DNA from 2 places in the Cellulomonas sp. P1_C4 genome. Region 1 is predicted to be linked to the other one. Evidence: riboswitches for the same ligand, from Rfam matches in the RefSeq annotation. Region 1 holds a riboswitch; the other holds the start of a gene.
The links. A riboswitch is a leader RNA that binds a small molecule or an ion and turns the genes downstream of it on or off. The one in region 1 is predicted to bind S-adenosylmethionine.
Positions count from the first base shown of each region.

Region 2: linked by a shared signal. The riboswitch ahead of AC1DYZ_RS00775 (rhodanese-like domain-containing protein) and the one ahead of AC1DYZ_RS08485 (methylenetetrahydrofolate reductase) in region 1 are both predicted to bind S-adenosylmethionine.

Region 1 covers NZ_JBFUAI010000008.1:153,398-169,010, reverse strand. The annotation lists gene hrpA (ATP-dependent RNA helicase HrpA) at 1-3,821, shown strand, start outside; gene AC1DYZ_RS08515 (hypothetical protein) at 3,815-4,669, opposite strand; gene AC1DYZ_RS08510 (ABC transporter permease) at 4,730-5,518, opposite strand; gene AC1DYZ_RS08505 (ATP-binding cassette domain-containing protein) at 5,518-6,462, opposite strand; gene AC1DYZ_RS08500 (TetR/AcrR family transcriptional regulator) at 6,517-7,683, shown strand; gene AC1DYZ_RS08495 (DNA-3-methyladenine glycosylase I) at 7,753-8,343, shown strand; gene AC1DYZ_RS08490 (hypothetical protein) at 8,417-8,632, shown strand; SAM riboswitch class I at 8,750-8,846, shown strand; gene AC1DYZ_RS08485 (methylenetetrahydrofolate reductase) at 8,914-9,951, shown strand; gene metE (5-methyltetrahydropteroyltriglutamate--homocysteine S-methyltransferase) at 9,959-12,280, shown strand; gene AC1DYZ_RS08475 (MalY/PatB family protein) at 12,348-13,496, shown strand; gene AC1DYZ_RS08470 (hypothetical protein) at 13,613-13,756, shown strand; gene AC1DYZ_RS08465 ((deoxy)nucleoside triphosphate pyrophosphohydrolase) at 13,764-14,189, opposite strand; gene AC1DYZ_RS08460 (LuxR C-terminal-related transcriptional regulator) at 14,279-14,512, opposite strand; gene gcvH (glycine cleavage system protein GcvH) at 14,781-15,152, opposite strand; gene gcvT (glycine cleavage system aminomethyltransferase GcvT) at 15,188-15,613, opposite strand, start outside.
Region 2 covers NZ_JBFUAI010000001.1:158,059-173,671, forward strand. The annotation lists gene AC1DYZ_RS00710 (zinc-dependent alcohol dehydrogenase family protein) at 1-614, shown strand, start outside; gene AC1DYZ_RS00715 (DMT family transporter) at 601-1,554, opposite strand; gene AC1DYZ_RS00720 (HNH endonuclease signature motif containing protein) at 2,110-3,720, opposite strand; gene purS (phosphoribosylformylglycinamidine synthase subunit PurS) at 4,300-4,554, shown strand; gene purQ (phosphoribosylformylglycinamidine synthase subunit PurQ) at 4,551-5,246, shown strand; gene AC1DYZ_RS00735 (GNAT family N-acetyltransferase) at 5,248-6,219, shown strand; gene AC1DYZ_RS00740 (LLM class flavin-dependent oxidoreductase) at 6,404-7,489, shown strand; gene AC1DYZ_RS00745 (NtaA/DmoA family FMN-dependent monooxygenase) at 7,499-8,875, shown strand; gene AC1DYZ_RS00750 (DUF1684 domain-containing protein) at 8,875-9,672, shown strand; gene AC1DYZ_RS00755 (hypothetical protein) at 9,669-9,986, opposite strand; gene AC1DYZ_RS00760 (pyridoxamine 5'-phosphate oxidase family protein) at 10,096-10,578, shown strand; gene AC1DYZ_RS00765 (DUF1345 domain-containing protein) at 10,583-11,194, opposite strand; gene AC1DYZ_RS00770 (O-succinylhomoserine sulfhydrylase) at 11,237-12,496, opposite strand; gene AC1DYZ_RS00775 (rhodanese-like domain-containing protein) at 12,493-12,906, opposite strand; SAM riboswitch class I at 12,917-13,017, opposite strand; SAM riboswitch class IV at 13,136-13,250, shown strand; gene AC1DYZ_RS00780 (aminotransferase class V-fold PLP-dependent enzyme) at 13,296-14,690, shown strand; gene AC1DYZ_RS00785 (YrdB family protein) at 14,800-15,168, shown strand; gene AC1DYZ_RS00790 (fasciclin domain-containing protein) at 15,378-15,613, shown strand, end outside.

The sequences.
Region 1 (15,613 bases):
AGCTGGGCCGCGGCCGCGCCGGTCAGATCGGCCACACGCAGCCCCGCCGGATCGCGGCCCGCAGCGTCGCGGAACGGATCAACGAGGAGCTCGTCGGCGACCAGCCGCTCGGCGGGGTCGTCGGCTACCAGGTGCGGTTCACCGACGAGTCGAGCGAGTCGACGCTGGTCAAGGTGATGACCGACGGCATCCTGCTCGCGCAGATCCAGCGCGACCCGATGCTGTGGGCGTACGACACGCTCATCATCGACGAGGCCCACGAGCGGTCTCTGAACATCGACTTCATCCTCGGCTACCTCACGCGCCTGCTCCCCCAGCGCCCCGACCTCAAGGTCGTCATCACGTCGGCGACCATCGACTCCGACCGGTTCGCGCGGCACTTCGCGAACGCCGACGGGGTTGCGGCGCCCGTCGTCGAGGTCACCGGCCGCACCTACCCGGTCGAGATCCGCTACCGGCCGCTGTCGCCGGACGTGGAGGAGGGCGCGGCGCCGACGAAGAAGCGGGGGGCCGAGGATCGCGATCCGATGACCGCGATCTGCGAAGCCGTCGACGAGCTCTGCGCCGAGGGTCCCGGCGACATCCTCGTGTTCCTGTCCGGCGAGCGCGAGATCCGCGACGCCGAGGACGCGCTGCGTGGCTCGCTCGGCCCGCGCGTCTCCGATCCCCGCACCCCGGGGGCCGTCGAGCTGCTCCCCCTCTACAGCCGCCTGTCGGCGGCCGAGCAGCACCGGGTCTTCGAGCGGCACCAGAACCGCCGCGTGGTCCTGTCCACCAACGTCGCCGAGACCTCCCTGACCGTCCCGGGCATCCGCTACGTGATCGACCCCGGCACGGCGCGGATCTCCCGCTACTCCAAGGCAACCAAGGTCCAGCGGCTGCCCATCGAGCCGATCTCGCAGGCGTCGGCCAACCAGCGGTCGGGGCGCTGCGGGCGCGTCGCCGACGGCATCGCGATCCGGCTCTACTCGCAGGACGACTTCGACGCGCGGCCTCTGTACACCGAGCCGGAGATCCTTCGTACATCGCTCGCGTCGGTGATCCTGCAGATGATCGCGGTGGGCGTCGCGACCACACCGGAGGACATCGGCGAGTTCCCCTTCGTCGACCCGCCGGACACGCGCGCGGTGCGCGACGGCGTGCAGCTGCTCACCGAGCTGGGTGCGCTGGGTGACGGCAGGCTCACCGAGACCGGCCGGGCGCTCGCGCAGCTGCCGATGGATCCCCGGCTGGCGCGGATGATCGTCGAGGGCGGGCGCCGGTCCGTGGCTCGCGAGGTCATGATCATCGCGGCCGCGCTGTCGATCCAAGACCCGCGCGAGCGGCCGGTGGAGGAGCGCGAGAAGGCGGACCTGTCGCACGCCCGGTTCGCCGATCCCACCTCTGACCTGCTCACCTACCTCAACCTGTGGCACTACCTGCGGGACCAGCAGCGCGACCTGTCGGGGTCGGCGTTCCGCCGGATGTGCCGGGCCGAGCACCTCAACTACCTGCGCATCCGCGAGTGGCAGGACGTGGTCACGCAGCTGCGCGAGCTGGCCAAGCCGCTGGGCATCGTCGTGAACGCGCCGAAGCAGACACTCGAGACCGAGGGGCTCCGGCTCGAGTGGGGCGGCGACCGCATCCACGTCGCGATCCTGGCCGGGCTGCTCTCGCAGATCGGCATGCAGGAGGCGACCGAGGTCTCGACGCGGGGCAAGACCCCGGGCCGGCCCGACCGGCGTGGCCGCAACGAGTACCTCGGGGCCCGCGGCGCGCGATTCGCGATCTTCCCGGGATCGGGCCTCGCCCGGAAGCCCCCGGCCTGGGTCATGGCCGCCGAGCTGGTGGAGACCAGCCGCCTGTGGGGCCGCGATGTCGCGCGCATCCAGCCCGAGTGGGCGGAGGAGGTCGGCGCCCACCTGGTGAAGCGCGCGTACTCGGAGCCGGCCTGGTCGACCCGCCAGGGCGCGGCGACGGCGTTCGAGAAGGTGCTCCTGTACGGCGTGCCCATCGTCAACCAGCGCCGCGTGCTGTTCGCCAAGGTCGACCCCGAGCACGCCCGCGAGCTGTTCGTCCGGCACGCGCTGGTGCAGGGCGAGTGGACCACCCACCACGCGTTCTTCCACGAGAACAGGCGCCTCCTGGCCGAGGCTGAGGGTCTGGAGGCGCGCGCACGGCGTCGCGACCTGGTGGTCGACGACGACACGCTCTTCGCGTTCTACGACGAGCGCGTCCCGGACGACGTGGTCTCGAGCCGGCACTTCGACCAGTGGTGGAAGACCGCCCGGCGCGAGAACCCGGACCTGCTGACCTTCACGCGCGAGCTGCTGGTGGGCGAGGCCGGCGCGATCGACGAGGGCGCGTTCCCGTCGCGCTGGCCGCAGGGCGACCTGCGCCTCCCCCTGACCTACCAGTTCGAGCCCGGTACAGAAGCTGACGGCGTGACTGTACATATCCCTCTCTCGACGCTCGCGCGGCTCACGCCGGACGGCTTCGGCTGGATGGTGCCGGGTCTGCGCGAGGAGCTGATCACCGCCACCATCCGCGCGCTGCCCAAGCCCGTGCGCGTCCAGCTGGTCCCCGCGCCCGACGTGGCTCGCGGCGTCGCGGCCTGGATCGCGCAGCACACGGCCGACTGGGAGGACACCGTCCGCGCGGGCAACGCGGCTCCGTCGTTCCGCGACGTGTTCCGGCGCGCCGTCCGCGAGCTGCGGGATGTCGACGTGCCCGACGACGCGTTCGACGACGACCGGCTGCCGCCGCACCTGCGCATGACGTTCCGCGTGGTCGGCGACCGCGGGGGAGTGGTGGACGAGGGCAAGGACCTGCTCGTCCTGCAGCGCCGCCTGGCGGACCGCACGCAGAAGGCAGTCGACGACGCCGTCCGCACGGCGGTCCGGGCGGCGATGGAGGAGGCGCGGGCGGCGGGAGCGGGCCAGCCCGCGCCGGCGCTGCCGGCGAGCCCGCCCACCCCGCCAGCACCGAGCATCGACGTCGTGCGCACCGGGCTCACGACCTGGCCCGCCGACCTGCCGGAGCTCCCGGAGGTCGTCGAGGTCGGCAAGGTCCGCGCCTTCCCGTCCCTGGTCGAGGAGAAGGGCTCGGTCGCCGTGCGCGCGCTGGCCGACGAGTCCGCCCGGCCGGAGGCGGCCCGCCGAGGCCTGCGCCGCCTGCTCCTGCTCGACGTCGGCCTGACCCCCGGCCGGATCACGACCCGGTGGACGGGCACGCAGGCCCTCACGCTCGCCGCGAGCCCGTACCCCAGCACGGACGCGCTGGTCACGGACGTGCAGCTGGCCGCGATCGAGTCTCTGCTCACCGCGCCGGCCGACACCGTCCGGACCGCCGACGCCTACGCCGCGGCGCGCGCAGGAGTGCGGAACCGGCTCGAGGACACCGTGTTCGCCGTGGTCACCGACCTCGTCGCGGTGCTCACGGCCTGGCACGAGCTGGACGCCGAGATCCGCGACCGGTCCAGCCTCGCGCTGCTGGCCACCGCCCAAGACCTGCGCGCCCAGGCCGCCCGCCTCGTGCACGCCGGCTTCGTCAGCGAGGTCGGCGCCGCACGCCTGCCCCACCTCGCCCGGTACCTGCGGGCCGCACGCCACCGGCTGGTCAAGGCGGCCGAGAACCCGCAGCGCGACGCCGACCTGGCGTGGCAGGTCCAGGACGTCGAGGCGCTCTACGACGACGTCGTCGCCAAGCACCCGCGCGACGCGGAGCTCCGGGAGCTGCGCTGGATGCTCGAGGAGCTGCGCGTCAGCCTGTTCGCCCAGCAGCTGGGCACGCCCGTGCCGGTGTCGACCACCCGCATCAAGAAGGCGCTCGCCGCCTACTGAGGCTCGACGGGCCCGTCGTCGGTACCGGCCACCAGCTCGCCGCAGCTGACCTCCTGCGCCGTCGTCACCACGGGTTCGTCGGCGCCGGCCCCGAGGGCCACCTGCTCCGGCGCCGCGTTGGTCGCGTGCCGGCCGTCGGCGTCGAGATCCACGAACGTCCGGGTCACCGTGTAGGTGCCGGCGTCGTCGGCCACCGCGTTGAGGCCCGCGAGCCGGAGCGAGCCGCCGTCGGTCGAGCACCCGACACCGGTCCCGGTGCCCGCGAAGCCCCGGTCGAACGTGTACGGCTGACCCTGCTCGTTGGCCACCGGGGTCACGGCGCAGCCGGCGAGCGAGTAGACCAGGGCCTCCCGGCTGAGGTCGACCAGCGCGATGGGGATCTGGTCGGCCTGGACGCGATTGACGATCGCGGAGGCGGGGACGGGCGAGGCGGAGTCGATGGTCGCCGAGAACGTCGCGCCCGACGCCGTGGTGATGCCGAACTCGCGGCCGGCGCCGCCGCTGAGCCAGGCCTGGTCGGGTCGTCCGTCGCCGTCCACGTCGATCACGGCGACGACGTCGGCGCCCGCGGGTGCCGTCTCGTCGTTCGGGGCGCAGCCCGCCGCCGCAGCCGTCGACGGTTCCCCCGACGGCTCCTGCGAGGGCACGGGCGACGAGGACGGGGACGGCGAGGTGGTCGACGAAGCGACCGGCTCCGCTCCCTCGTCGTCGGCGGTCACCAGCAGGTACACGATGACGCCGACCGCCGCGGCGAGCAGGACGGCGAGCGCGATGATCCAGCCCCGACGGCGGTTCGGCGGCTCCTCGGGCGGCTCGGAGGCACCGGTGGGCGGGAACGGGCTCGTCATGTCCCTGGTCTACCGCATGCCGGAGGCCGCGCGGCGTACCGCGCGGCCTCGGAGCGGCACTCAGGCCTTGCGACGGAACAGCACCCCCGCCGCGACCCGCGCCACGACGAAGATCCCGACGCACCACGCCACGGCGGCCACCCACGAGTCGCCGATTGGCAGTCCGAGCAGGAGCCCGCGCAGGGTGTCGGTCACGGGCGTGATGGGGTTGTACGTCGCGATCGTCTCCAGCACCGACGGCATCGACTCCGGCGGCACGAACGCGCTCGACACGTACGGCAGGAACAGGATCGCGAAGGTGAACCCGGACGCAGCCTCGGGCCCGGACGCGACCACCCCGATGGCGACCGCCACCCAGGTGAGCGCCAGGACGAACAGCGCGATGAGGCCGATGGCCGCGGCCCAGTCCAGGGGCGACGCCGCGGCGTCGAAGCCGATGAGGAAGGCCACGCCGATCACCAGCGCGGTGGAGACGGCGTTGCGCGCCATGCTCGCGACCACGTGCCCGGTGAGCACGCCCGTGGGCCGGATGGGCAGTGACCGGAACCGGTCGATGATGCCGCCGGTCATGTCGCTGGCGACCTCCACGGCGGTGTTGGCGGAGCCGTACCCGGCGGTGAGCAGGATGATGCCGGGCACCACCCAGTCGACGTAGGCGCCGCCGGTGTCGATGGCGCCGCCGAACACGTAGACGAACATCAGCAGCAGGGCCAGCGGCAGGATCACCGCCATGAGCACGGTGTCCATCTGGCGCAGGGACCGGCGCAGGCACCGGCCGATCAGCGCGGACGTGTCGTGCCAGCTCCAACCGAGGGCGGGCACCTCTGTGGGTGCGGTGAGCGTGGTCATCAGTACTCCCGGGAGGCGACGAGGGCGGGCGTGGTGGTGGTCTCGGGCTCGGTGGGCCGGCCCGTCAGGGTGAGGAAGACGTCGTCGAGCGTGGGGGAGCGGACCTCCCAGGCGTCGACGGCGACGCCGCGGTCCTCGATGCCGGCGAGGATCCGGCGCACGTCCGGCACGGAGCCGTCGGTGAGGATGCGCTCCTCGGACCCGTCCTTGAGGTGGAGCTCGACGTGCGCCGAGCCGACGGCCCGCTTGAGCTCGCGCGCCGTGCCGTCAGCGATCACGCGCCCGCGGTCGATGACGGCGATCCGGTCGGCCAGCTGGTCGGCCTCCTCGAGGTACTGCGTCGTGAGCAGCACGGTGGTGCCCTCGGCGACGACCTCCCGGATGACGTCCCAGAGGTCGTTACGGCTGCGCGGGTCGAGGCCCGTCGTCGGCTCGTCGAGGAACACCACCTGCGGCCGGGCCAGGAGGCCGACCGCGAGGTCGAGCCGGCGCCGCATGCCGCCGGAGTAGGTCTTGACCACCCGCTTGCCGGCGTCGGTCAGGTCGAAGAGCTCGAGCAGCTCCGCGCTGCGGGTGCGCACCTCCGAGCGGCCCAGGTGCGCGAGCTTCGCCATGAGGTGCAGGTTCTCGACGCCCGTGAGCAGGTCGTCGACCGCCGCGAACTGGCCGGTGAGGCTGATCGCCGCCCGCACCTGCTCGGCCTGCCGGACCACGTCCTTGCCGACGACGTGCGCCGTGCCGCCGTCGGGCCGCAGCAGCGTGGACAGGATGCGCACGGTCGTGGTCTTGCCGGCGCCGTTGGGGCCGAGGAGCGCGAGCACCTCGCCCCGAGCGACGTCGAGGTCGACGCCGTCGAGCACGGTCAGGTCGCCGTAGGACTTGCGCAGCCCCCGGGCGACGACAACAGGAGCGGTCATCGCGATCTCGCCTTCTGTGTATGCCATAAACTGTGTGTGTACCTCATACACACTTGTAGGATCGACCGTCAAGGAGGTGTCGTGGACAACGACGACGAGACGCGTGCGGCCGAGGCGCTGCGCCGCGACCGCGAGAAGGCCGAGCGCGCCGAGGCCAAGGAGGCGGACCGGCTGCGCCGCGAGCTGGAGAAGGCCGACCGCGACGCCGAGCGCGCCGCGCAGAAGGAGGCCGAGCGCTCCCGCAAGGACGCCGAACGGCTCGAGCGCGAGCGCCTGAGGGCCGAGCAGGACCTGGCCAAGGAGGCCGAGCGGCTGCGCAACGAGCGCGAGCGCGAGGCGCAGCAGGCGGTCAAGGAGGCCGCGCGGCAGCTCCGCGAGGCCGAGAAGGCCCAGCGCGCGGCAGCCCTGGCCCAGCAGCAGGCGGCCCGCGCGGCCGAGAAGGCCCGACGCCAGGCCGTGCGCGTGGCGGGGGCCGAGGGCCCGCCGGTGGAGCTGCCCCCCGGCATCGCCGTGCTGTGGCGCACGCCGGTCGAGGGTCGGCCGGGTCCGCGCCCCAGCCTCACGCTCGAGCAGATCGCCGATGCGGGGATCGCTCTGGCGGACGCCGAGGGCATCGACGCCGTCTCCATGGCCCGGCTTGCCGAGTCCCTCGGCTTCACGACGATGTCGCTCTACCGGTACGTGTCCTCCAAGGACGAGGTGCTGGCCCTCATGTCCGACCGTGCCGCCGGGCGCCCGCCCGTCCTCGGGCCGGAGGTCGGCGGTTGGCGCGAGCGGCTCGAGCTGATCCTCGCCATCCAGCGGCCGATCCTGCGCGCGCACCCGTGGCTGGCGCGCACGACCACCGTGCTGCACGCGGTGGGTCCCGGCCGGCTCGCGTGGATGGAGGGGATGCTGTCCGCCCTCGAGGACACGCCCTTGTCCGAGCGGCAGAAGGTGGGCGCGATCGGTCTGCTGGCCACGCACGCCCTGGACCAGCTGCGCGTCACCGAGGAGCTGACCGACAGCCGGCGCACGGCGGCCGTGGGTGCGGCGGACGGCGCCGACGAGTCCCCCGACCTGGGCGCCCTCCTCGGCGTCCTGGCGTCGCCGTCCGCGCACCCCGCGCTGCTGAGGGCGGTCGACGAGGGCGCGTTCTCGTTCGGTCCGGACGACCGCGCCGACGACGGCGAGAGCCTCGACTTCGGGACCATCCTCATCCTCGACGGCATCGAGCGCCTCATCGCGCTCGCGACCCCGACGGCCTGAGCCGCCCACAGCCCCCGACACGCACAGAGGGCCGGCGTCGGTGTCGGCGGTCCCGGGCAGACTCGACGCATGACCTCGCAAGACGTCCCGCGCACCGGCCGCTGCTTCGGCGACGGCAACCCGCTCTACGAGCAGTACCACGACGAGGAGTGGGGCGTGCCCGTCCACGACGAGCACGCGCTCTTCGAGCGGTTCGCGCTCGAGGGCTTCCAGTCCGGCCTCGCCTGGATCACCGTGCTGCGCAAGCGGCCGGCCTTCCGCGCGGCGTTCGCCGGGTTCGACCCGGAGGTCGTCGCGGAGTTCGGCGACGAGGACGTCGCGCGACTCATGGGCGACGCGGGCATCGTGCGCAACCGCGCCAAGATCGAGGCCACCATCGCCAACGGGCGCGCACTGCGGGAGCTGCACGCCGCCGGCGGCACCCTGGAGCAGGTCCTGTGGTCGCACGCACCCGACCGGACCGCCCACGTCCGGCCCGTGACCTGGGCCGACGTCCCGGCGCAGACGCCCGAGTCCCGCGCGCTCGCCACGCAGCTCAAGTCGCTCGGCTTCCGGTTCGTCGGTCCCGTCACCGCGTACGCCGCCATGCAGGCCTGCGGAGTCGTCGACGACCACCTCGCCACGTGCCCGTCGGCCGGCGCGCCTCACCCGTCGGAGTGAGCGCTACTCCTGCCGGGTGACGCTGCTGTGCAGCTCTCGGAACCGGGTGTGACGCGGACTACAGTGCGGGCCTATGACGGAGATGCCCGACGACGACGCACGGCGCGATGCCGAGCGCGCGGCGGCGGAGGCTCTCGCGGACAACGTCGCCCCCGACGCCCGGACCCTCGCCGCGGTGCAGGACGGGCTGCTGTCCGTCCCCGCCGGATCCCCGACGTCGTGGTTCGACGTGCCGTCGCAGCGGAGCCGCATGCAGTCGGGGAACCTGTTCCCTCGCCGCCCGCACTGAGGAGGCTCAAGCCACCCGCGCACGCGCCGCTCCTCGCCGGTTGGACGGCGCCGGACACTCACGTCTCACAGGTCGAGCAAGGTTGCCCAGCATGTGATCGCCGGTCTAGCATCGCGCCTACCATCCAGAGCGGCCGAGAGACCTGGCTCGACGACGCCGCAGCAACCCCCCTCCCCGCCGAGGGTGTGGGTGCTTCCGCCAGGGACGATGGAGTGAGCAATGTCCCCGCAGACCACGTGTCCCCGCACCGCACCGGTGCCGACGACCGGACCGGTCGCGCCGTGAGCGCGGCCGCCGTGGAACCGCGCACGCCCGGCCTGCACGCCGCGCCGGCGGCCCGCCCGCAGACCGCGAACGACCGCCCGACGATCTCCTTCGAGCTCTTTCCGCCGCGGAACCCCGATGCGGCACCCCGACTCTGGGCGACCATCCAGGCGCTCGAGTCCGTCCACCCGGACTTCGTGTCCGTCACCTACGGCGCGTCGGGCAAGACCCGCGTCACCACGCGCGCGCTGGTCCGCCGGCTGCTGCGCGAGACGACGCTCAACCCGATCGCGCACCTGACCTGCGTCGGCACGTCGCGCGCGGAGATCACGGAGATCGTCGGGGAGTTCCTCGACGAGGGCCTGCGGTCGTTCCTCGCGTTGCGCGGTGACCCGCCCACCGAGCAGAGCGACTGGGCGGCCCACCCCGACGGTCTGCAGACGGCCGGCGAGCTGGTCGAGCTGCTGCGCGACATCGAGGCCCAGCGCTGCGCGGACAGCCCGTCGCAAGCGGTCCGGGCGAGGGTGCGCCCGCTGTCCGTCGCGGTCGCGGCGTTCCCCCGCGGCAACCACGCCACCGGCGGCACGCGCGCTCAGGACGTCGCCTCGCTCTTGGCCAAGCAGCAGGCCGGCGCCGACTTCGCGATCACGCAGGTGTTCTTCGACGCGGACGACTACCTGGGTATCGTGGCCGAGGCCCGTGAGGCCGGCGTGACCATCCCGATCATCCCGGGCATCATCCCGACCACGGACCCGGCCCGCCTGCTGCGGGTGCAGGAGCTGACCGGCGTCCCGGTGCCGGACAAGCTCCTGGACCTGCTGGGCTCCGCCGACGACGAGCTCGACCGCCACCGCCGGGGGATCCGCGCGAGCGTCGACCTGGTCAACGGCGTCCTGGACGGCGGAGCACCCGGCGTCCACCTGTACACGTTCAACCAGCACCATGCCGCACTTGACCTGCTCGAGGGTGCACACCTCGACGGCGGAGCTCGGACAGCTCCCGACCTGGCCGGATGGCCGCAGGACACGGCACCCGCCCGACCCCCGAGGGACTGAGAAAGCAATGAGCACTCCGAACTTCCCCGCCAGCTCCGTGCTCGGTTACCCGCGCATCGGCCCGCGCCGCGAGCTCAAGAAGGCCCTCGAGGCGTTCTGGGCCGGTCGCACGACGGCCGAGGAGGTCGAGGCGACCGCCGCCGGCCTGCGCAAGCGCACGCGCACGCGCCTGGCCGAGCTGGGCCTGGCCACCGACGTGCCGGCCATCCCGAGCGCGTTCTCCTTCTACGACCACGTGCTCGACGCGACCGCCGTGGTGGGTGCCGTGCCGGCCCGCTTCGCGGACGTCGTCGGCGCCGACGGCGCCCTCGACCTGGCGGGCTACTCGACCGTGGCCCGCGGCCGCGGCGACGACCTGCCGCTCGAGATGACCAAGTGGTTCGACACCAACTACCACTACCTGGTCCCCGAGATCGGTCCGGAGACCGAGTTCCGCTTCGCCAGCGACCGCCCCGTGCGGGAGTTCGCCGAGGCCCTCGCGGACGGCGTCCTAACGCGCCCGGTCATCGTCGGCCCCGTCACCTACCTCGCCCTGGCCAAGGCCACCGAGGACGCGCCCGAGGGCTTCGCGCCGATCGACCGCCTGGCCGACCTGCTGCCGGTCTACGCCGAGCTCCTGCAGGCCCTCGCGGCCGCCGGCGCCACCTGGGTCCAGCTCGAGGAGCCCGCCCTGGTCTCCGACTCGATCGCCGTGCCCGCCGAGCAGCTGCTCGCGTCCGTCATCGAGGCGTACCGCGCGCTGGCGACGGACCTGACCGACCGTCCGGCCATCCTCGTCGCGGCGCCCTACGGCGACCTCGGCGCGGCGTTCCCGGTGCTCGCCGCCACGGACGTCGAGGCCATCGGCATCGACCTGGTCCGCGGCCACGCGCCGACCGAGAAGGTCCCGGGCCTGGAGACCAAGACGCTGGTCGCCGGCGTGATCGACGGCCACAACATCTGGCGTGCGGACCTGGACGCGAAGCTGCAGATCCTCGAGCAGCTCGAGGGTCTCGGCGCCGCCGCGGTCACCGTCGGCACCTCGACGTCGCTGTTCCACGTCCCGCACACGCTCGAGGACGAGCCGAAGCTCGACGCCACGCTGAAGACGTGGCTCGCGTTCGCCGACGAGAAGGTCGTCGAGGTCGTCACCCTGGCCGAAGGTCTCACCGAGGGTCGCGAGGCCATCCACGAGCAGCTGCTCGCCGCGACCGACGCCGCCACCTCCCGCCGCACGGCGCCGGGCGTCGTCAACCCGGCCGTCCGCGACCGTGTGGCCGCGCTCGACGAGGCCGCGTTCAGCCGCGGCTCCTTCGACGAGCGCAAGGCCGCCCAGGCTGCCCGGCTCAACCTGCCGCCGCTGCCGACGACGTCCATCGGCTCGTTCCCGCAGACCACCGAGATCCGCACCGCCCGCGCCGCGTTCGGCAAGGGCGAGCTGACCGAGGAGCAGTACGACGACGAGATGAAGGCGGAGATCCGCCGCGTCGTCGAGCTGCAGGAGAAGATCGGCTTCGACGTGCTGGTGCACGGCGAGCCCGAGCGCAACGACATGGTCCAGTACTTCGCGGAGAACCTCGACGGGTTCGCCGTGACGCAGAACGGCTGGGTCCAGTCGTACGGCTCGCGCTGCACGCGTCCGTCGATCCTGTGGGGCGACGTCTCGCGGCCCAAGCCGATCACGGTCGAGTGGTCGTCGTACACGCAGTCGCTGACCGAGAAGCCGGTCAAGGGCATGCTCACGGGTCCGGTCACCATCCTCGCGTGGTCGTTCGTCCGCGACGACCAGCCCCTCGGCGACACCGCCAACCAGGTCGGCCTGGCCCTGCGCGACGAGATCGCCGACCTCGAGGCCGCCGGCATCGCCGTCATCCAGGTGGACGAGCCCGCGCTGCGCGAGCTGCTGCCCCTGCGCGTCGAGGACCACCCCGCGTACCTCGACTGGTCGGTCCGCTCGTTCCGGCTCTCCACCGCCGGCGTCCGCCCCGACACGCAGATCCACACCCACCTCTGCTACTCGGAGTTCGGCGAGATCATCGGCGCGATCGACGGCCTCGACGCCGACGTGACGTCGATCGAGGCAGCCCGCTCGAAGATGGAGATCCTCGGCGACATCTCGGCGGCCGGCTACCCGCGCGGCATCGGCCCGGGCGTCTACGACATCCACTCGCCCCGGGTGCCCAGCGAGGCCGAGGTCGAGGAGCTGCTCACCGAGGCCGTCAAGGCCATCGCGGTGGACCAGCTCTGGGTCAACCCGGACTGCGGCCTGAAGACCCGCCGCTACGAGGAGGTCGCCCCGTCGCTGGAGCACATCCTCGAGGCGACGCGGAAGGTGCGCGCGACGCTCTGATCCTCCTCACGACGGCCCCGGACATCGCCAAGGTGTCCGGGGCCGTCGTGCGTCCTAGGGTCGGCGCGTGACGATCTTCGACACCGTCCCGCTCGACCAGCTCCGCCGCCGCACCAGCGGCAAGTGGCGGACCTACCCGCCCGACGTCCTGCCTCTCTTCGTCGCCGAGATGGACGTCCCCCAGCCCGAGCCGGTGATCCGCGCGGTGAGCGACGCCATGCGTGCCGGCGACACGGGCTACCCGCACGGCCACGCCTTCGCCGAGGCGATGGCCGAGTTCGCCGCGCAGCGCTGGGGCTGGCAGGTCGACGTCGCCGCCTCGCGCCTGGCGTCCGACGTGATGGTGGGCCTCGTCGAGGCACTGCGGATGGTCACGGACCCCGGCAGCGCCGTGGTCATCAACCCACCGGTCTACCCACCGTTCCGCGCGTTCCTCGAGCACGCCGGCCACCTCGTCGTCCCCGCCCCGCTCGGCCCGGACGGTCGGCTGGACCTGGACGCGCTCGACCAGGCGTTCGCCCGCGCCCGCGCGCACACCTCCCGTCCGGGGTACCTGCTGTGCCACCCGCACAACCCGACCGGCACCCTGCACACCGCGGCCGAGCTGCGGTCCGTGGGCGAGATGGCCGCACGCCACGGAGTCCGCGTCGTCGCCGACGAGATCCACGCGCCGCTGGTGCCGGGCGGGCGGACGTTCGTGCCGACCACCACCCAGATCCCCGACGCCATCGCGGTGCACTCCGCCTCGAAGGCGTTCAACCTCGCCGGCCTGCGCGCCGCGGTGCTGGTCCCCGGTCCGCAGGCCGCCGCGGACCTGGCCCGGATGTCCTACGTCGTGGGCGACGGCGTCATGCACGTCGGCACGCTCGCCGAGACGGTGGCCTACCGCGAGTGCGGGCCGTGGCTGGACCAGGTGCTCGACGGGCTGGCCGACAACCAGCGGCTCCTCGCGGGGCTGTTGGCCGACCGCGTGCCCGACGCCGTCTGGTCCCCGCCCGAGGGGACCTACCTGGCGTGGATCGACCTGCGGGCGTTCGCCGCCGTCCGCGCGGGTGCCGACCCGGCCGAGCTCTGCCTGCGACGCGGGCGCCTCGCCGTCACCTCCGGGCCGACCTTCGGCGACGGGGGCCAGGGGCACGTGCGGCTCAACCTCGCGGCATCGACCTCCACGCTCACCGACGCGGTGGGACGCATGGCCCTGGCCCTGACCGACTGACATCGATTCGTGACGATCTGACCGTCGTCGGGGCTCATGTCCCCCCCATGTGCGTGCCGATCTCGTGAACAGGGCCCGCAAGGCCGATGTCGACGACGACGTAGGGGGAGACCGACGTGACGAAGTGCGACGAGTGCAGCGCAGCCGTGCAGTTCTGCGAGCGGTGCGACGGCGCCGGCCGCAAGCGCTGGTCGGGGGAGTGCAGCTACTGCCGGGGAACCGGTCAGCTCTGCATGAAGAACTCGAACCACCGCTGGTGAGCTGGACCTAGGCCAACCTGACGTACCGCGCCGCCAGGGCCTCGACGATGCGCACGTCCGCGTCGAGCCACGGGACGTCGAGCCACTGGTGACCATGCAGCCACCGCAGCTCGTCGTGCTCGACGAGGGGCTCGGCCGTGCCGTCGACGATCTCGGCCAGCCAGATGCGCATGACGTACTCGTCCGACAGCCGCCACAGGCCGTCGTCGGGACCGGGGAGCTCGTCGCCCAGCCCGATCCGCACGCCGAGCTCTTCGCGGATCTCGCGGTGCAGCGCATCCTCCGGCGTCTCGTCGCCGTCCACCTTGCCGCCCGGGAACTCCCAGCGGCCCGCCAGCCTCGCCGGCACGGCGCGGCGAGCGGCCAACAGCTCACGGGGGTCGTCCAGGTCGTCCACGATCGCGGCGGCAACGACGAGCACGGGTGGGGTCATGCGTGGAGTCTGCCAGGCCCGCGTTGCGCGGACGTGGCTCCCCTGGGTCGGCCCGATTTCTTGAGCCGAGGAGTCCTGCTGAACCTCTGTCAGCGGATGCCGTGCTCGACGGCCCAGGCGACGGCCTCGGACCGCGTGGACACGCCGATCTTGCGGTAGACGCTGCGGACCTGCGACTTGACGGTGTTACGGGTCACGAAGAGACGCGTGGCGATCTCCTCGAGAGTGACGTCCTCGGCAAGCTCGGCCAGCACGACCCGCTCGCGGCGCGTCAGTGCGTCGTTCGAGAGACCGACCGACCTGCTCGTCTCCACCATGCTCATGATGTCCTCCGGTGTGCTGCTGACCCGGGGGGTCCGGGTCGCCACGCTATGGCTGCGTACCGGATGAGAGAGGGCTGGTCGTGAGCCATGACGCCACTTCCAGCAATCTCGTCATGCGCGGGTTCCCCCCCGCCATGCGCCGATCGCGCCTGCCACCCACAATGAACGTCGCACCGCTTCGTTGATACGCCGATCGTGTGAGCACCGTCGGGTTTTCACCCGGACGGCTGATCGGTTTGGCGAGGCAACAAGTCCGTGCCGGTCGAGCTCAGCCCGCGTTCTGCGCCGTGTACTCCTCGGCGGAGAGCAGCGGACCGGTCGATGCCACGTCGACCTTCAGGAGCCAGCCGGCCCCGTACGGGTCTGAGTTGACCACCGACGGATCGTCGACGGCACCCTGATTGATCTCGACGACCGTGCCCGATACCGGCGAGTACAGCTCGGAGACGGACTTGGTCGACTCGATCTCGCCGACGACCGCGCCGGCGACGATCTCCTCGCCGACGGCGGGGAGCTCCAGATAGACGATGTCGCCGAGCGCGTCAGCCGCGATCCCGGTGATGCCGACGGTCGCGGGGGCGCCGTCATCCAGCCATTCGTGCTCGACCGTGTAATGGAGGTGGGTGGGCAGCTCCGTCATGTATCTGGCTCCTGTCGAATTCTCTAGGGCTTGGTTTACCGGGGTCGGCGGTAGAAGGGAAGGGGCACGACGCGGACGAGCTCACCGCGACCGCGCACGTCGACCGCCAGCTCGGTGCCCGGAGCGCTGACCTCGGGGGTCACGTACGCCATCGCCACCGGGTGGCCGAGGGTCGGCGACGGTGCTCCGGAGGTGACGGTACCGACACTGGGGGCGTCCGCCGCGGTCGACCTCTTGACCGGGTAGCCGTGCCGGGCGGCGCGCCGGCCGAGGCCTTCGAGCCCGACGAGCACGCGCGCGGGCTCCGACTGCGCGCGCGCTTCGAGGGCCGCGCGGCCGACGAACGGGAGGGGCTCGCCCTCGTCGTCGACCTTGTCCAGCTTCACCACGCGGCCGAGGCCGGCGTCGTGCGGCGTGGTCGTGCGGTCGAGCTCGTTGCCGTACAGCGGCATGCCGGCCTC
Region 2 (15,613 bases), on a different contig from region 1:
TGACCGCCGCGGGGCTCGGCTGCCGGTTCGCCACCGCCTACCGCGCCGTCGCCGTCCACGGTCGCCCCGGTCCCGGCGACTGGGTCGCTGTGCACGGCTGCGGCGGCGTGGGGCTCTCCGCCGTGATGATCACCGCTGCCGCCGGGGCGAAGGTCCTCGCCGTCGACGTCGCTCCAGCCGCGCGCGCGGCGGCGCTCGAGATGGGCGCGACCGTGGTCCTCGACGGGTCCGGCGACGTCGGTGCCCAGGTTCACGCCGTGACCGGCGGGGGAGCCGCCGTGTCCATCGACGCGCTGGGCAGCCGGGAGACCGCCGCCGCCTCGATCCTGTCGCTTCGCCGCCGCGGTCGGCACGTCCAGGTTGGCCTCCTGCTGGGTGTCGATGCCGACCCATCGCTCCCGATGGGTCGCGTCATCGGCTGGGAGCTCGAGATCTACGGCAGCCACGGCATGGCGGCGCACGAGTACCCCGCGATGCTCGCCCGGATTGCGTCGGGGGAGCTGGACCCGTCCCGCCTGGTGGGCCGCACGATCCCGCTCGCCGACGCCCCCGCAGCCCTCGCCGCCCTGAGCGCGGGTTCCGCCGGCCCGGGCATGACGGTCATCGTTCCTTGACGAGGTCCACCGTGTCTCCGGTCGGCTCCGGCGCGGCGACCGCGGCCGTCCGCCGCCGGGCCGCTCCCCGCTGCGTCAGAGCGACGCCGGCGAGGACCACCGCCCCGCCGACAGGCTCGTACCAGTGCAGTCCCTCGTGCAGGACGAGCACGCCGAGCGTCGTGGACACGAGCGGGATCACGTAGGTGACGCTCGCCGTCACCGTGGCACCGGCGATCGCGAGCACCCGCCAGAAGAGCACGTAGGCCAACCCGGTCCCGCCGAGCCCGAGCGCGAGCAGCGCGAGCGCGGGTGCGGGCGCGAGCGGCCCGGCCAGCGGTGTCGAGACGGCGAACGGCAGGATCACCAGCGCGCCGACCGCGAGCTGTATCGCCGGCAGCGCCACGTTCGACAGCCCCGTGCTGGTCAGCCGCCGGCGGCTCCACGCGTTGCCCAGCCCGTAGCAGAACGTGGCCCCGAGCAGCATGAGCCCGCCCGCCAGGTCGATCGCGCCGGAGTCCCACACCCCGAGCAGCACCGCGATCCCGGCGAACCCGATGACCAGGCCGCCCACCTGCACCCGGTCCGGCCGCTCCGCCGGCAGCAGGATCGCCACGAACACCGCCGTGAACAGGGGAGTTGTCGCGTTGACGAGCCCGGCGAGCACCGAGCTGACCCGCTGCTCGGCGAGGGCGAAGAGCACGAACGGGATCGCCGTCATCACCGCGCCCACCACGACGAAGTCGCCGATCCGCCGCCGCTCGACCCTGACCTTCTCGCGCCTGACCAGCAGGATCAGCCCGAGCATGGCGAACCCGACGACGATCCGCCCGAAGGCGACCTGCGTCGGCGCGAACGTCTGCAGCGCCGTCGCGATGAACAGGAAGCTGCATCCCCACAGTGCCGCGAGCAGCAGGTACGGGCCGATCCAGCCGCTCGTCGAGGGTGCGGCAGAACTCATGGGCGCATCCTCTCCCGCCGCACTGGCATCCCTGACCATCCCTCCATGCCCATCACACCCTTCTTCGGTCGAGCGCCGCCGCGGGATTGAGCCGTCACCGACGTGCGGTCCCTCGAGGCGGACCCCATCGGTCGACGGCGGCCGCAGATCGGGCCCGTGCCCGCTTCAGGGGTCCGTCGCCCAGTGAAGGTGATACCTCTGTAGACGCCGATCGGGCAGGGAGTGTGAGCCCACCTCGACATCTGGCGGGCTCGATGACTTCGCGCCTCGGAGGGCTCCTGCGCGGAAATCGCGCGCGGACTGTGCGTGCCGGGTCGTCGAGCGCGCCATGGAGGCCACCGTTGGAGGAGAGAGCCGCAAACGAGCGTCGCTAGGCATCCTGGAAGGGCTGGCCGCAGAGGGCGGCGGCAGAAGGCTGAGCCGCCGGCGGCGTGTCAGAAGGGGGGCGCCCGAGCGACGCCGTCGTCGTCGAAAGGTGGTCGCTGAAGAGTCGCGTCAGAAGGGCCGGGCGCGCGAGCGACGTCTTCGTCAGAAGGCGGTCGCCGAAGAGTCACGTCAGAAGGGCGGGTCGCCGAGGTCTGCGGGTGGCGGTGGTGGCGGTCGGTGTTCGAGCGCTTTGGGGCTGACGTAGACCGGGATGGGGTGGCGGGCGTAGGTCAGTCCGTGCCGGTCGGTCCAGGTGGAGACCCCGGTGGCGGGGTTGTAGGTGACGTTCCACCAGCCTTCGGTTTTGGCTTGGTGGTGGTGCTTGCACAAGGCGTGCAGGTTCGCGTCGCAGGTCTGCGGGTCGTGCCCGTCGAGACCGGTCTGCGGGTCGTGCCCGTGGGAGTCGGCGTGTGGTGCGCCCGCGCCCGGGGAGGGTGGTCGGTGGTGGTCGTAGGGGATGCGGTGGTCGATCTCGCAGCGGGTGGCGGGTTGGCGGCAGCCGGGGAAGGTGCAGGTCACGTCCCGGGCCTGGATGGTGCGGGTCATGTCCGCACCGGGCCGGTAGGACTCGGTGCCCACCGAGCAGACCTGCCCGGTGTTCGGGTCGGTCAGGACCCTGCGCCAGGTGGCGTCTTGGGCGAGCTCGCGGGCGACCTGCGCCGGGATCGGCCCGTAGGACCCGAGGAACCCGGGGGCGTCGTCCAGGCCGAGCAGGGTGGTCGCGGCGACGGAGAGTTGGAGCGCGGCGCGTTGCCCGTGCCGGGTCGGCAGCGGGGTCCCGTCGGGGGTGGTCTGGCGGTCCAGGATGCCGGTGAACACGTCGCTGAACGCGTCCGCGCGGCGTTGATCGACCGTGCGGGTGTCTCCGTCGATGCCGGCGTGCCCGGCGAGGGCGTCGATGGCGGTGAACGCGGCGGTCGCCTCGGCGGCGGGTAGGTAGGCGACCAGCCGGGCCATCGCATCCGGCGCCAGCACCAGCTCGACCGCACGCCGGTCCCGTTCGGCGACTCGTCGCTTCTCCGCGACGCCGGGGTTCAACGCGATGAGCGCGGCGCGTACGTGTCGGGTCAGCTGCGGGGCGGTCATCTCACCCGCGCGATCGACCGCGTCGGCGACCACCCGTTCACGGTCGCTGAGGGGTACGTCTGCGCCTGCCTTGCTCAGCTCGTCCAGGATCACGTCGACCTTGCGCGCCTCCACGGCGCCGGCCGCCCACGCGTCGCCCAGGGCGGGGTGCTGGGCGGCGCCCCAGGCGCGCAGGAACACGAGCTCCGCGGCCCGCTTCGTGCACACCAGGGCGCACGCGAGCTCATCGGGCACGTGCCGCAACGCATCCGGGGTCCGGGCACCGAGCTCCCGGGCGAACGACCCCTGCAGGGCTTGCAGCATGGTGATCGCCTGCTGCGACGCCGCCACCGCGTTGACCAGGGCCGCCCCAGACACGTCAGCGACCGGCACCGCGGCCAGCATCGCCACCAGATCGGCGACGTCGACGCCGGGCAGCGGGAAGTCCTCCACTGCAGCCAGATCGATCACCCGCGCACCGAGCTGAGCCTCCGGTGCGGCATCGGGGCGCCCGCCGTGCCCGGAGTCCGCCCACATCAGCGCGGACGACAGTGGTGCGGCGGGGATCGAGTCCGGAGATGACAAAGCCAGAGCGGGCGCCATCGCCGTGGCGCCGCGGACGGGCGCGTTCACAACGAGGTCATCGACCAGGAGATCGCCGAGTACCGCCGTCACTGCCGCCACCTCTCGCCGCGTGAGCCATTCGATCCGGACATAGAACAAATGTACGACCGACCACTGACATTCACTCTTGACCACGACAAATGCGATCCCCAGGCGCGGCGGGAGTAAGTAGCGCAGCCGTCCGAGTCCAAGGCGGCGGTTCTCGCCCCCTGGTCGGTAGTCGGTAGTCGGTAGTCGGCAGTCGGTAGTTGGAGAACGGTCACCGCCCGCGTCCGTATGGGCCAGCCGGCGAGGGCTCGCCCCCTGGTAGGTGGCCAGCAGTCGGGAGAACGGACCCCCGCCCGCGCCCGTTGGGCCAGCTGGCGGGGGCTCGCCCCCTGGTCGGTGGCCAGCAGTCGGCAGAACGGGCGCGTCGGCCCGTGTCGGTATGGGCAGGCGAGCCCGCGGGGTCCCGACGACCTCGCCGCGGCGGACGTCCTCCACACCGCCCTCACGGGCCAAGCCCCGCCGGTCGACGGGGTTCATCGAGAGACCCGTGGCCACCGACTGAACGCCTGCGCAGAGGCGCCCCGCTCACTCGCTAGAATCGCCGCGACCCCCCACCGCCGCGCGAACACCTGGAGCCCTTTCGTGGGACGAGTCGTCGTCGATGTCATGCCGAAGCCCGAGATCCTCGACCCCCAGGGCAAGGCCGTCGCCGGCGCCCTGCCGCGGCTCGGGTTCGGGCAGTTCGCGTCCGTCCGCCAGGGCAAGCGGTTCGAGCTCGAGGTCGACGGGCCGGTGACCGAGGAGATCCTCGCGGCGGCCCGCGCGGCCGGCGAGCAGGTGCTGTCCAACCCGGTGATCGAGGACGTGGTCGCGGTGTACGAGGACAACCAGGCATGACGCGCATCGGCGTCGTCACCTTCCCCGGCACGCTGGACGACCGCGACGCAGCGCGCGCGGTCCGCCTCGCGGGCGCCGAGGCCGTCTCCCTCTGGCACGGCGACGCGGACCTGCACGGGGTCGACGCCGTCGTCCTGCCCGGCGGCTTCTCGTACGGCGACTACCTGCGCGCGGGCGCCATCAGCCGGTTCGCGCCGGTCATGGGCGAGATTGTCGACGCGGCGAACAAGGGCCTGCCGGTCCTCGGCATCTGCAACGGCTTCCAGGTGCTCACCGAAGCCCACCTGCTGCCCGGCTCGATGATCAAGAACGACCACCTGCACTTCGTCTGCCGCGAGCAGGTCCTCTCGGTCGACAACGTCGACACGGCCTGGACCCGCGACTACACGGCGGGGGAGCACATCACGATCCCGCTGAAGAACCAGGACGGGCAGTACGTCGCCGACGAGCACACGCTCGACGAGCTCGAGGGCGAGGGCCGCGTGGTCTTCCGCTACCAGGGCTGGAACCCCAACGGCTCCCGCCGCGGCATCGCCGGCATCTCGAACGCCGCGGGCAACGTGGTCGGCCTCATGCCGCACCCGGAGCACGCGGTCGAGCAGGGCTTCGGCCCCGACGGCGCCCAGGGGCCCCGCACGGGCACCGACGGCCTGCGCTTCTTCACGTCCGTGCTGAAGGCGCTGGTCGGCTGAGTTGAGCACGACCCTCGCCCTGGTCGGCTGGGACGACCCCGACGCCGCGCGCCTGCGCACCGCCCAGCAGGACGAGCTCCGGGACCTCTACGGCGAGGACGACATCGGCCACACGATGACGGGCGAGAGCATCCTCGCGATGGTTCTCCTGCGCGTCGACGGTGAGCCGGTGGCGTGCGGCGCGATCCGCGACGCCTCCGACGAGGGTCTCGGCGACGGCGTCGGCGAGCTCAAGCGCATGTTCGTCGTCCCCGACGCGCGAGGCCGCGGGTACTCCCGCGCGGTGCTCACGGAGCTCGAGGACATCGCGCGGAGCAAGGGGCTGCAGCGGCTCGTCCTGGAGACCGGCGTGCTGCAGTCGCAGGCGATCGGGCTGTACCTGTCCGCCGGCTACCACTCGATGGACAACTTCGGGGAGTACGCGACCGAGACGGCGTCGCGCTGCTTCACCAAGGACCTCGACCGTCAGCCGCGCGAGCGCCGCACGGCACCGCGCCCCCCGATCGAGCTGGCCCGCGTCCCGTGGACCGACGAGGACGCCACGGCCCTGCGCAAGGAGATGTTCGCCGACGGTGGCATCCGCTACCCCGAGTTCGACGCGCCCGAGTCCTACGAGGCCTACGACGCCGAGACCGGCGTCGGCATGCTCTCCACGGTCGTCGCACGCATCGACGGCCGAGCGGTCGGCTGCGCCTCGCTGCGCACCACGGGCGACGGCTTCCCGGAGGGCTCCGGCGAGCTCAAGAAGGTCTGGGTGGCCGACGAGGCCCGCGGCACCGGCGTGGCCCGCGCGCTGCTCGCGGCGATCGAGGACGATGCCCGCGCGCACGGCCTGACCAGCGTCGTCCTGCAGACGGGCATCCGGCAGCCGGAGGCCGTCACGCTGTACCGCACCGCCGGCTACCGGCCCGTGCCGCCGTTCGCCCCCTACGCGGACGACTTCCTCTCGCTGTGCTTCGCGAAGGACATCTGAACACCCGTCTCACATCGCGGGAACTTCCGACCGAACCCTGGTCAGAGCGTCGACTCGTTCTTACCTTGTGCGCGCCATCCCGAGCGACCGAGAGACCTGGCTCGTCGACGTCGCAGCAACCCCCCGGCCACCTGGGTGCGGGTGCTCCTGCCAGGACCGATGCGCCCGACGACCGGAAGACACGATGACCCTCCCTGACACGTTCCCCGTCGCTGTCGAGCTGACGGCCGCGGGCCTCCACCCCGCCGCCTGGCGCCTGCACCCGACCGACCCCTTCGCGGCACAGCACTGGGTCCGCCTCGCGCGGGCGGCCGAGAGCGCCGGCGCCACGTTCGTGATCGTCGACGACTCGGCCGCGCCGCCCGTCGAGCGCCCCGGCGCCCTCGTCGGCGGCCTGGACGCCGTGGGCGTCGCCGCCCTCCTCGGCCCGCTGACCGATCGCGTGGGTCTCGCGCCCGTCGTGCCGGTCACCTACCGCGAGCCGTTCCACGTGGGCAAGGAGATCCAGACGATCGACCACGTGAGCCTGGGCCGCGCGGCGGTGCAGGTCGATGTGGCTGCGCCCGCGGGCGACAGCGGCGCGGGCGCCGAGGCGCTGCGGTACGACGAGCGCGTGCCGCGTGACGTGGCGGCGCTGTGGCGCGAGGCCGACGACGTGCTCGAGGTGCTGGGGCGGCTCTGGGACAGCTGGGAGGACGACGCGATCGTCCTCGACGCCGAGCACGACCGGTACATCGACCGCACCCGCGTGCACGCCATCGAGTTCAGCGGCGAGTTCTTCTCGGTGCAGGGCGCCTCGATCACCCCCCGCTCGCCGCAGGGCCGCCCGGTCGTGATCGTCCGCGGCGACGAGCCGCACGCCCGCGAGGTCGCCGCACGCCGTGCGGACATCGTGCGGGTTGCCGACGAGGCGACCGTGCCGCTCGTGCGGGCGGCCGCGGCGGAGGCCGGACGCGAGGTGATCGTGCTGCTCGACGTGGACGTCCTGCTCGGCACGTCCGACGACGACGCCCGCGCACGCCTCGCGGCGCTCGACGCCCTCGAGCCGTGGACCACGGACGCGATCGTGGCCGGCCCGCAGACCGCGTCGACGACCCTGGCGGCGCTCGTCGAGAGCTCCGGCGCCGACGGCCTGACCATCCGCCCGCTGGCCCTCGCGAGCGACCTCCCGCTGCTCGGCGCCGCGATCACCCCCGTGGAGCAGAGGACGAGCCTGCGCGACTCCCTCGGCCTGCCCCGCCCCACCAGCCGCTACGCGGCCGCTCGCTAAGGACCCCCGATGCCCAAGCAGATCCACCTCGCCGCGCACTTCCCCGGCGTCAACCACCACACCGTCTGGACCGACCCGAGCCACCACGCCGACACGCAGTCGTCGTTCGCGTCGTTCCAGCACCTGGCCGCCACCGCCGAGCGCGGGCTGTTCGACTTCGTGTTCCTCGCCGAGGGTCTGCGCCTGCGCGAGCACCGCGGCCAGCTGGTCGACCAGGACGTCGTCGGCCGCCCGGACACCTACGCGGTCCTGGCCGCGCTGGCCGGCGTCACGTCGAGAGTCGGCCTCGCCGGCACTATCAACGCGACCTTCAACGACCCGTACGAGCTCGCCCGCCAGTTCGCGACGCTCGACCACCTCTCGGCGGGCCGCGCCGCGTGGAACGTCGTGACCTCGTCGGACGCCTTCCACGGCGCGAACTTCCGTCGCGGCGGGTACCTCGCCTACGAGGACCGGTACGAGCGTGCGCGCGAGGTCGTCGAGACCGCCCGTGCCCTGTGGGACGCGTGGGCCGCCGACGCGGTCGTGGCCGACGCCGCGTCGGGCGAGTTCGTCCGCCCCGGCTCGCTGAGCACGATCCGCACGGGCGGCCGGCTGGTCGACATCGAGGCCACGCCGACGATCCCGCGCCCCCCGCAGGGTCACCCGGTCATCCTCCAGGCCGGCGACTCCGACGGCGGCCGCGAGCTCGCCGCACAGGTGGCCGACGCGGTCTTCTCCCGGCACAGCGAGCTCGCCGACGGCCAGGCGTTCTACACCGACGTCAAGGGCCGCCTCGCGAAGTACGGCCGACGCCCCGAGGACCTGCTGATCCTGCCGGGGGCGTCGTTCGTCCTGGGCGACACCGAGGCCGACGCCGAGGAGAGGCTGCGCGCGATCCAGCTCCAGCAGGTCCGGCCCAGCGTCGCGCGCTCGTTCGTCGAGCAGGTGTGGAACCGCGACCTGTCGGAGTACGACGTCGACGGCCCGCTGCCCGCCATCGACCCGCTGGTCGACGCCCCGTCGATCACGAAGGGCCGCGCCTCGCACTTCCGCGACCCGCTGGCCATCGCCAACCAGTGGCGTGAGCTGTCCGAGGCCAAGGGCCTGTCCATCCGCGAACTGGTCATCCGGGTGATCGGCCGCCACTCGTTCGTCGGCACGCCGGAGCGCGTGGCCGCCGAGATCGACCGGTACGTGCAGGAGGACGCCTCTGACGGCTTCATCCTCGTCCCGCACCTGACGCCGCACGGGCTCGACGAGTTCGTCGACCGCGTGGTCCCGCTGCTGCAGGAGCGGGGCTCGTTCCGCACGTCCTACGAGGGCTCGACCCTGCGCGAGCACCTCGGACTCCCGCCGGCCGACGCCTTCGGCCGCACCGCCGACGCCGATGTGAGGGCCAGCTGATGACGACCACGACCGAGCGCTCCGCCTTCGTCGCCGAGTGGGAGGACTGGCACGCCACCCGCGAGGCCTACTTCCGTCAGCCGCACGGCTGGGTGGCGATCACCGCGCTGCACTGGCTGTCCGCCGAGCCGCGCGAGCTCGCGGACGTCCCCGGGCTCTGGTCGGCGGACGGTGTCGTGCGCATCGAGGCGGTTGCCGACGACGGTCTCGTCCTCCCGGACGGCACGACCGTCGACGGCGTCGCGACGATCGACCCGGTCGAGGGTGCGCCTGGCCTGCAGGTCCGCGCGGGTGACCTTCTGCTCGAGGTCGCCCGCCGCACGGGCCACGCGATCGTCCGCGTGCACGACCCGGCCGCGCCGCACCTGGCCGCGTTCGAGGGCATCCCGGCGTACGCGCCGTCGGAGGACTGGGTGCTGACCGGCCGCTTCGAGCCCTTCGACGAGCCGCGGACGGTCACCACGGGGGCGGTCGTGGACGGGCTCGAGCACCACCACACCGCGGTCGGCACCGTGCAGTTCGAGGTCGCCGGGATCCCGCAGTCGCTCATCGTCTTCGACGGCGGCGCGCGTGGGCTCAGCGTGCTCTTCCGCGACGCGACCAGCGGCGTCACCACGTACCCGGCGTCGCGCACCCTCGCGCTCGGCCCGGTGGCGGACGACGGCACGGTCACGCTCGACCTCAACCGCGCGTCCAACCTGCCCTGCGGTCTCACGCAGTTCGCGACGTGCCCGATCCCGCCGCCGGAGAACGTGCTGACGGTCGCGGTCGAGGCCGGGGAGCAGTGGGTCCGCTAGCCCTTCGAGGCCCGCACGCGGGCGATCTCCGCGAACCGCATCCACTCGTCCTCGAGCGCGGCGGGCAGCGCGACCCAGTCGTAGAAAAGCCGTCCGCTGTCGCCGGGTGACCAGATCGTGACGCCGGGCAGCGCCAGCGCCTCGGCGTACTCGGCGCTGTCCCGGCCGAGCTTGACCACGAGGCGGTCGCCGCCCACGTGCCCGGCGAACATGGTCGAGCCCACCTTGAGGATCGGGCGGCCCATCATCTGCGCCCGCGTGGCGCCACGCGCGACGAGGTCGTCGGCGATCGCGTCGTAGTCGCTGTCCGTCATGGACCGAGCATCCCGCGCCCCTCCGACATGCGACAGCCGCGCAGCGTGCCTACGGTGGGCCGGCCGCCGCGGTCAGCAGCCCCGCGAGCGCGCCGCTCGAGGAGGACGCATGACGAACGAGGACCAGCAGGCCAAGGTCGCGGGACTGATCAAGGACGCGCGGATCGCGATGCTCACCACGGTGTCGGCGGACGGCTCGCTGGTGAGCCGGCCCATGGGTGTGCAGGACGTGGACTTCGACGGGGACCTGTGGTTCTTCGCCGAGGAGGGCAGCCACAAGGTGCACGAGGTCGAGGGCGGGAGCCCCGCCAACGCGGCCTTCTCGGACTCGACGGCCTGGGTCTCGGTCTCCGGTCGCGCCGAGGTGGTCCGCGACCGCGCCAAGATCGCGGAGCTGTGGGGCACCTCGGCCGAGGCCTGGTTCCCCGACGGTCCGGAGACGCCGGGCGTGGTCCTGGTCGTGCTCCGCGGCGAGACGGCGGAGTACTGGCACGCCAAGGGCGGCCGCCTGACGACGGCGTTCAGCCTGGTCAAGGCCAAGGTCACCGGCGAGCGCTACGACGGCGGCGAGAACGAGACCGTCCGGCTCTGAGCGGTCACATCGACGCGACGAGGTTGACCAGCAGCGCGATGATCACGGTCCCGAACAGGTAGCTGAGCAGCGCGTGCCCCAGCGCGGTGCGCCGCATCGCGGACGACCCGAGGTCGGTGTCGGAGATGGCGAAGCTCATGCCCACGGTGACGGCGACGTAGGCGAAGTCGGTGTACCGCGGCGCCTCCTGCATGTGGAAGTCGATGCCGCCGGCACCGTCGCTCAGGTACATCCGCGCGTACCGCAGCGCGAACACGGTGTGGATGGCGGCCCACGACGTCAGCACGCTGGCCAGCACCGCGATCGTCGGCAACAGCTGGCCGATCTCCTTCTCGACGAGCACGATCCCGACGCCCGCGAGCGTCACCACGGCGGCGGCGAGGACGACCGCGTGGGCGCCGAACCGCGTCGGCTCCTCCCGCGTGGCGTGCGACGCGGTGTCGTCGGGGCCCATCGACGAGATCGCCGCCCACGTCCACACGACGAAGACCGCGGCCACGGTCGCCCAGCCCGCCAGGATCGCGGCGACCGCCGACGACCAGCCGATGATGCCGGCGACGACGACCCCGGCCAGCACGCCGACCAGCAGGCGCACCAGTGACGACGAGTTGCTCACGCCGTCAGTGTTCCGCGCCGGACCGACGGGATCGGGGAGGCGTCAGCCGGCGAGTGTGTCGAGCGCCTGCGCGAGGTCGTCGATCAGGTCCGCCGGGTCCTCGAGGCCCACCGAGAGCCGGACGGTCGTCTCGGCGATGCCGACGGCCGCGCGTCCCTCAGGACCCAGCTTGCGGTGCGTGGTCGTCGCGGGGTGCGTGACCATCGACTTGGCGTCGCCGAGGTTGTTCGAGATGTCGACGATCCGCAGCGCGTCGAGCACGCCGAACGTGACCTTCTTGGCGACGTCGGGCTGCGCGCCCTCCGGCACCGCGAGGTTGAACGTCACGACGGTGCCCCCGCCGGACTGCTGCGCGAGCGCGAGCTCGTGCTGCGGGTGCGAGGGCAGGTACGGGTAGCGGACCAGCGAGACGCCGGGCTGCTGCTCGAGCCACGTGGCCACCTGCAGCGCCGACGCCGTCTGGTGCCGCACACGCAGCGACAGCGTCTCCAGGCCCTTGAGCAGCACCCACGCGTTGAACGCCGACAGCGACGGGCCGGTGTTGCGGATCAGGGTCTGCACGGGACCGTGCACGTACTCGTCGGTGCCCAGGATCGCGCCGCCGAGCACGCGGCCCTGCCCGTCGATGTGCTTGGTCGCGGAGTACACGATGACGTCCGCGCCGAGCTCGAGCGGGCGGGAGAGCACGGGCGTGGCGAAGACGTTGTCGACGATCACGGTCGCGCCCGCGGCGTGCGCGAGCCGGCTGACCGCGCCGATGTCGACCAGGTCCTGCATCGGGTTGGACGGCGTCTCGAAGAACACCACGTCCGCCGGCGTCGACAGCGCCTCCTCCCACTGCGACAGCTCGTGGCCGTCGACGTAGTCGGTGCGCACCCCCCACTTGGCCAGGATCTCCTCGAAGATCACGACGGTGGACCCGAAGAGCGCCCGCGCGGACACGATGCGCGACCCCGACTGCACGATCGCGGCGAGGGACGTGAAGACGGCGGACATGCCGGACGCGGTGGCGTACGCGGCCTCGGCGCCCTCGAGCAGGCGCAGGCGCTCCTCGAACGTGGACACCGTGGGGTTGCCGTAGCGCGAGTAGAGGAAGCGGTCGGCCTCGCCGGCGAACGCGGCCTCGGCCTCGGCGGCCGCGTCGTAGACGTAGCCCTGCGTGAGGAACAGCGCCTCGGAGGTCTCCTGGAACTGCGAGCGGACCAGCCCGCCGCGCACGGCGAGGGTGTCGGGGCGCAGGTCGGTGCGCGGGGTGCGGCGGTCGTCCCAGTCGCCGGGACCGGGGACGCGGCGGGGGCTCATGCCTGGCGCCAGGGCAGACCGGCGGCACGCCAGCCGGAGTGGCCGCGGTGGCCGTCCGCGCCGACGTCGCCCTCGAAGCCCTCGAGCACGTTGTAGGCCGGACCCAGTCCCGCCGACGTCGCGGCCTGCGCGGCGGCGATCGAGCGCACGCCCGAGCGGCACAGGAAGACGACGGGCCGCCCGGCCGTGACGCCGGCGTCGGCCAGCTGCTTGAGGAACTGCGGGTTGGGCCGTCCCGACGGGTACGACACCCACTCGACCAGCGCGGAGCGACCGTCGATCTGGGCGGGGTCGGGGATGCCGACGTAGCGCCACTCGGCGTCGGTCCGCACGTCGACGAGCACGGCGGTCTCGTCGGTCGTGAGGAGGTCCCAGGCCTGCTGGGGGGTCAGGTCGCCGGCGTAGCTCATGCAGATCCTCGTCTCATCGGTCCTGGCGGTAGCACCCTCGGCCGAGCACGTGGTGCCCGCGGGTTGCTGCGGCGTCGTCGAGCCAGATCTCTCAGCCGCTCTGGATGGTGCCGGTGATGCTACGCGCGGCGGCACCATCGCTCCAAGTAGTGGACAAGGTGTCCCGGCAGGCGAGACGAACCGCGCGGTGCGTTGACAGGCGCTACGGGCTGCCGCGACCCTCGTTGCAGGTCATGAGCGCCAGCGTCAAGCCCCGGCTCGCTGGCCGGCAACCCTCCTCCGCGGTGGGGTGCCCCGGGTGACGACCTGGCCGTGTCCCGTCCGGGACCCGGCAAGCGCGGGGTTCCACCTGTCGTAGGTGTTCCCCCGGAACGTGTCGGAGGACTTCCATGACCATCATCGCCGAGCGCGCCTCGTGTGCCTCCGTCGACGAGGTGAGCGCGCTGCTCCCGGTCGTCGGCGGCACCACCACCGTCCCGCTGGTGGACGGCACCCAGCGCGTCTACGCCAACCTCGACTACGCCGCCAGCGCCCCCGCCCTCGAGGCTGTGGCGGCGCGCGTGACTGAGGTGCTGCCGCTGTACGCCTCTGTGCACCGTGGTGCCGGCTACCTGTCGCAGGTGTCCACCGCGCTCTACGAGTCCGCGCGCCAGACCATCGCGCGGTTCGTCGACGCGCGTCCCGACGACGTCGCGATCATCACCCGCAACACCACGGACTCGCTCAACCTCCTGGCGGGAGTCGTGCCGGAGGGCGGTCGCGTCCTCGTGCTGGACGTCGAGCACCACGCCAACCTGCTGCCCTGGGTGCAGTCGTCGGAGCGCCACGGCAACCGCACGACGATCCTGCCCATCAAGCACACCGTGGCCGCGACGCTCGACGCCCTGCGCACCGAGCTCGCCCGCCAGCCGTACGCGCTGGTCACGATCACGGGCGCGTCCAACGTGACGGGGGAGGCGCTGCCGATCGACGAGGTCGTGGCGCTCGCCCACGCCGAGGGCGCCCGGGTGGCCGTCGACGGTGCCCAGCTGGTGCCGCACCGCGGGTTCTCGTTGGCGGCGACCGACGCCGACTACGTGGCGTTCTCGGGCCACAAGACGTACGCGCCGTTCGGTGCGGGTGCCCTGGTCGGGCGCCGCGACTGGCTCGACACGGGCACTCCGTACCTCGCAGGGGGAGGTGCGGTGCGCGACGTGCGGGCCGATCGGACGGTCTGGCAGCCGGCGCCCGCGCGCCACGAGGCGGGTTCGCCCAACGTGCTCGGCGCGATCGCCCTGGCCGAGGCGTGCGACCAGCTGGCGGCCCTCCCCGCCGGCGCCCTCGCCGCGCACGAGGAGGCCCTCCGGGCGCGCCTCGTCGAGGGGCTCTCGGGCATCGACGGCGTCGAGATCGCGCGCATCTGGCCCGACTCCGCCGCGCCCGTCGGCGTCCTCACGTTCACCGTGCCGGACCACGACCCGGGCCTGGTCGCCGCGTACCTCGCCGCCGAGCACGGCATCGGCGTGCGCGACGGCCGGTTCTGCGCCCACCCGCTCCTTGCGCACCTCGGCGCGTCGGGCGGGGCCATCCGGGCCTCGGTGGGCGTCGGCACGACGAGCGAGGCGGTCGACCGTCTGGTCGTGGCCCTCACCGAGTACCTCGCCACGGGCCCGCGCGTCCGCTACGAGGTGATCGACGGCTGCTGGGCCGTGGTCGAGGACACCCGCCCGCTGCTCGCCGTGCACGGCTTGGACCACCTGGCCGCGACGGCCGCGGCCGCTTGCGGACCGGCCCTAGACGACTGACTGTCAGTCCCGCCGGGTCGAGAACGTCACCCCGCCGCCAGAGCGGCACGTCGAGGTGACGTTCGGTGAGCTGCCGAACTCGTCGTCGATCGGCCGACAGGATGGTGCCGTGACCACGCCGCCCGCCGCCGGGCCCGCCGTCGGGCTGCTCGGGGTGCTCGCGTTCCTCTGCGAGCTCGTGATGATCGGGCTGCTGGCGGTGGCCGGGTGGCGCCTCGGGACGAGCTCGCCGACGTCGATCACGCTCGCGGTGCTGCTTCCCGCCGTGGCCATCGCGATCTGGGCCCGGTGGATGGCACCGACCTCACGGCACCGGCTCCGGCGCGGGCCCCGCGTCGTGGCGCAGACGGCGCTGTTCATCGCGGTCGGCACGGCCTGCATCTACGCCGGACTGACCACCTGGGGGATCGTCTTCAGCATCATCGCGTCGGCCGTCTTCGCCGGAGCGAAGGACGCCGAGCACCCGCGGCGGACCTGACCTGACCAGGGCCGATCCGCCGGCGAGCTCGCGAGTGTGCGACGAATTCGTGAGTCGCGAGGCACGACTTCGTCGAAAACCCACGACCTCACGATCCCGACTGCATCCGGGAGCCGCGTGACCGGCGAAGAGGAGGCAGGGCGCCCTCCGGTGCCCGCGCGGTGCGGCGCTCCGGCGTCGGCCGCGACCGTCGTCCGCAGGAGCTCACCATGAGGATCCGTCGTACGCTCTCCGTCCTTGCCGTCGCAGGTGTCGTCGCCGGCGGGGGACTCGCCCTCGCACCCGCGGCCAGCGCCGCAGCCCCACCCACCGGCACGTCGAGCCTGGCGGCCCTGCTGGCGTCGGACGGCGACACGTTCGACCGCAACTGGCGCGACTTCGACATCCTCGACCAGGCGGTCGGCGCGGTCCTCGCCGCCAAGCCGTCGAGCCCGGTCGGCGTCCT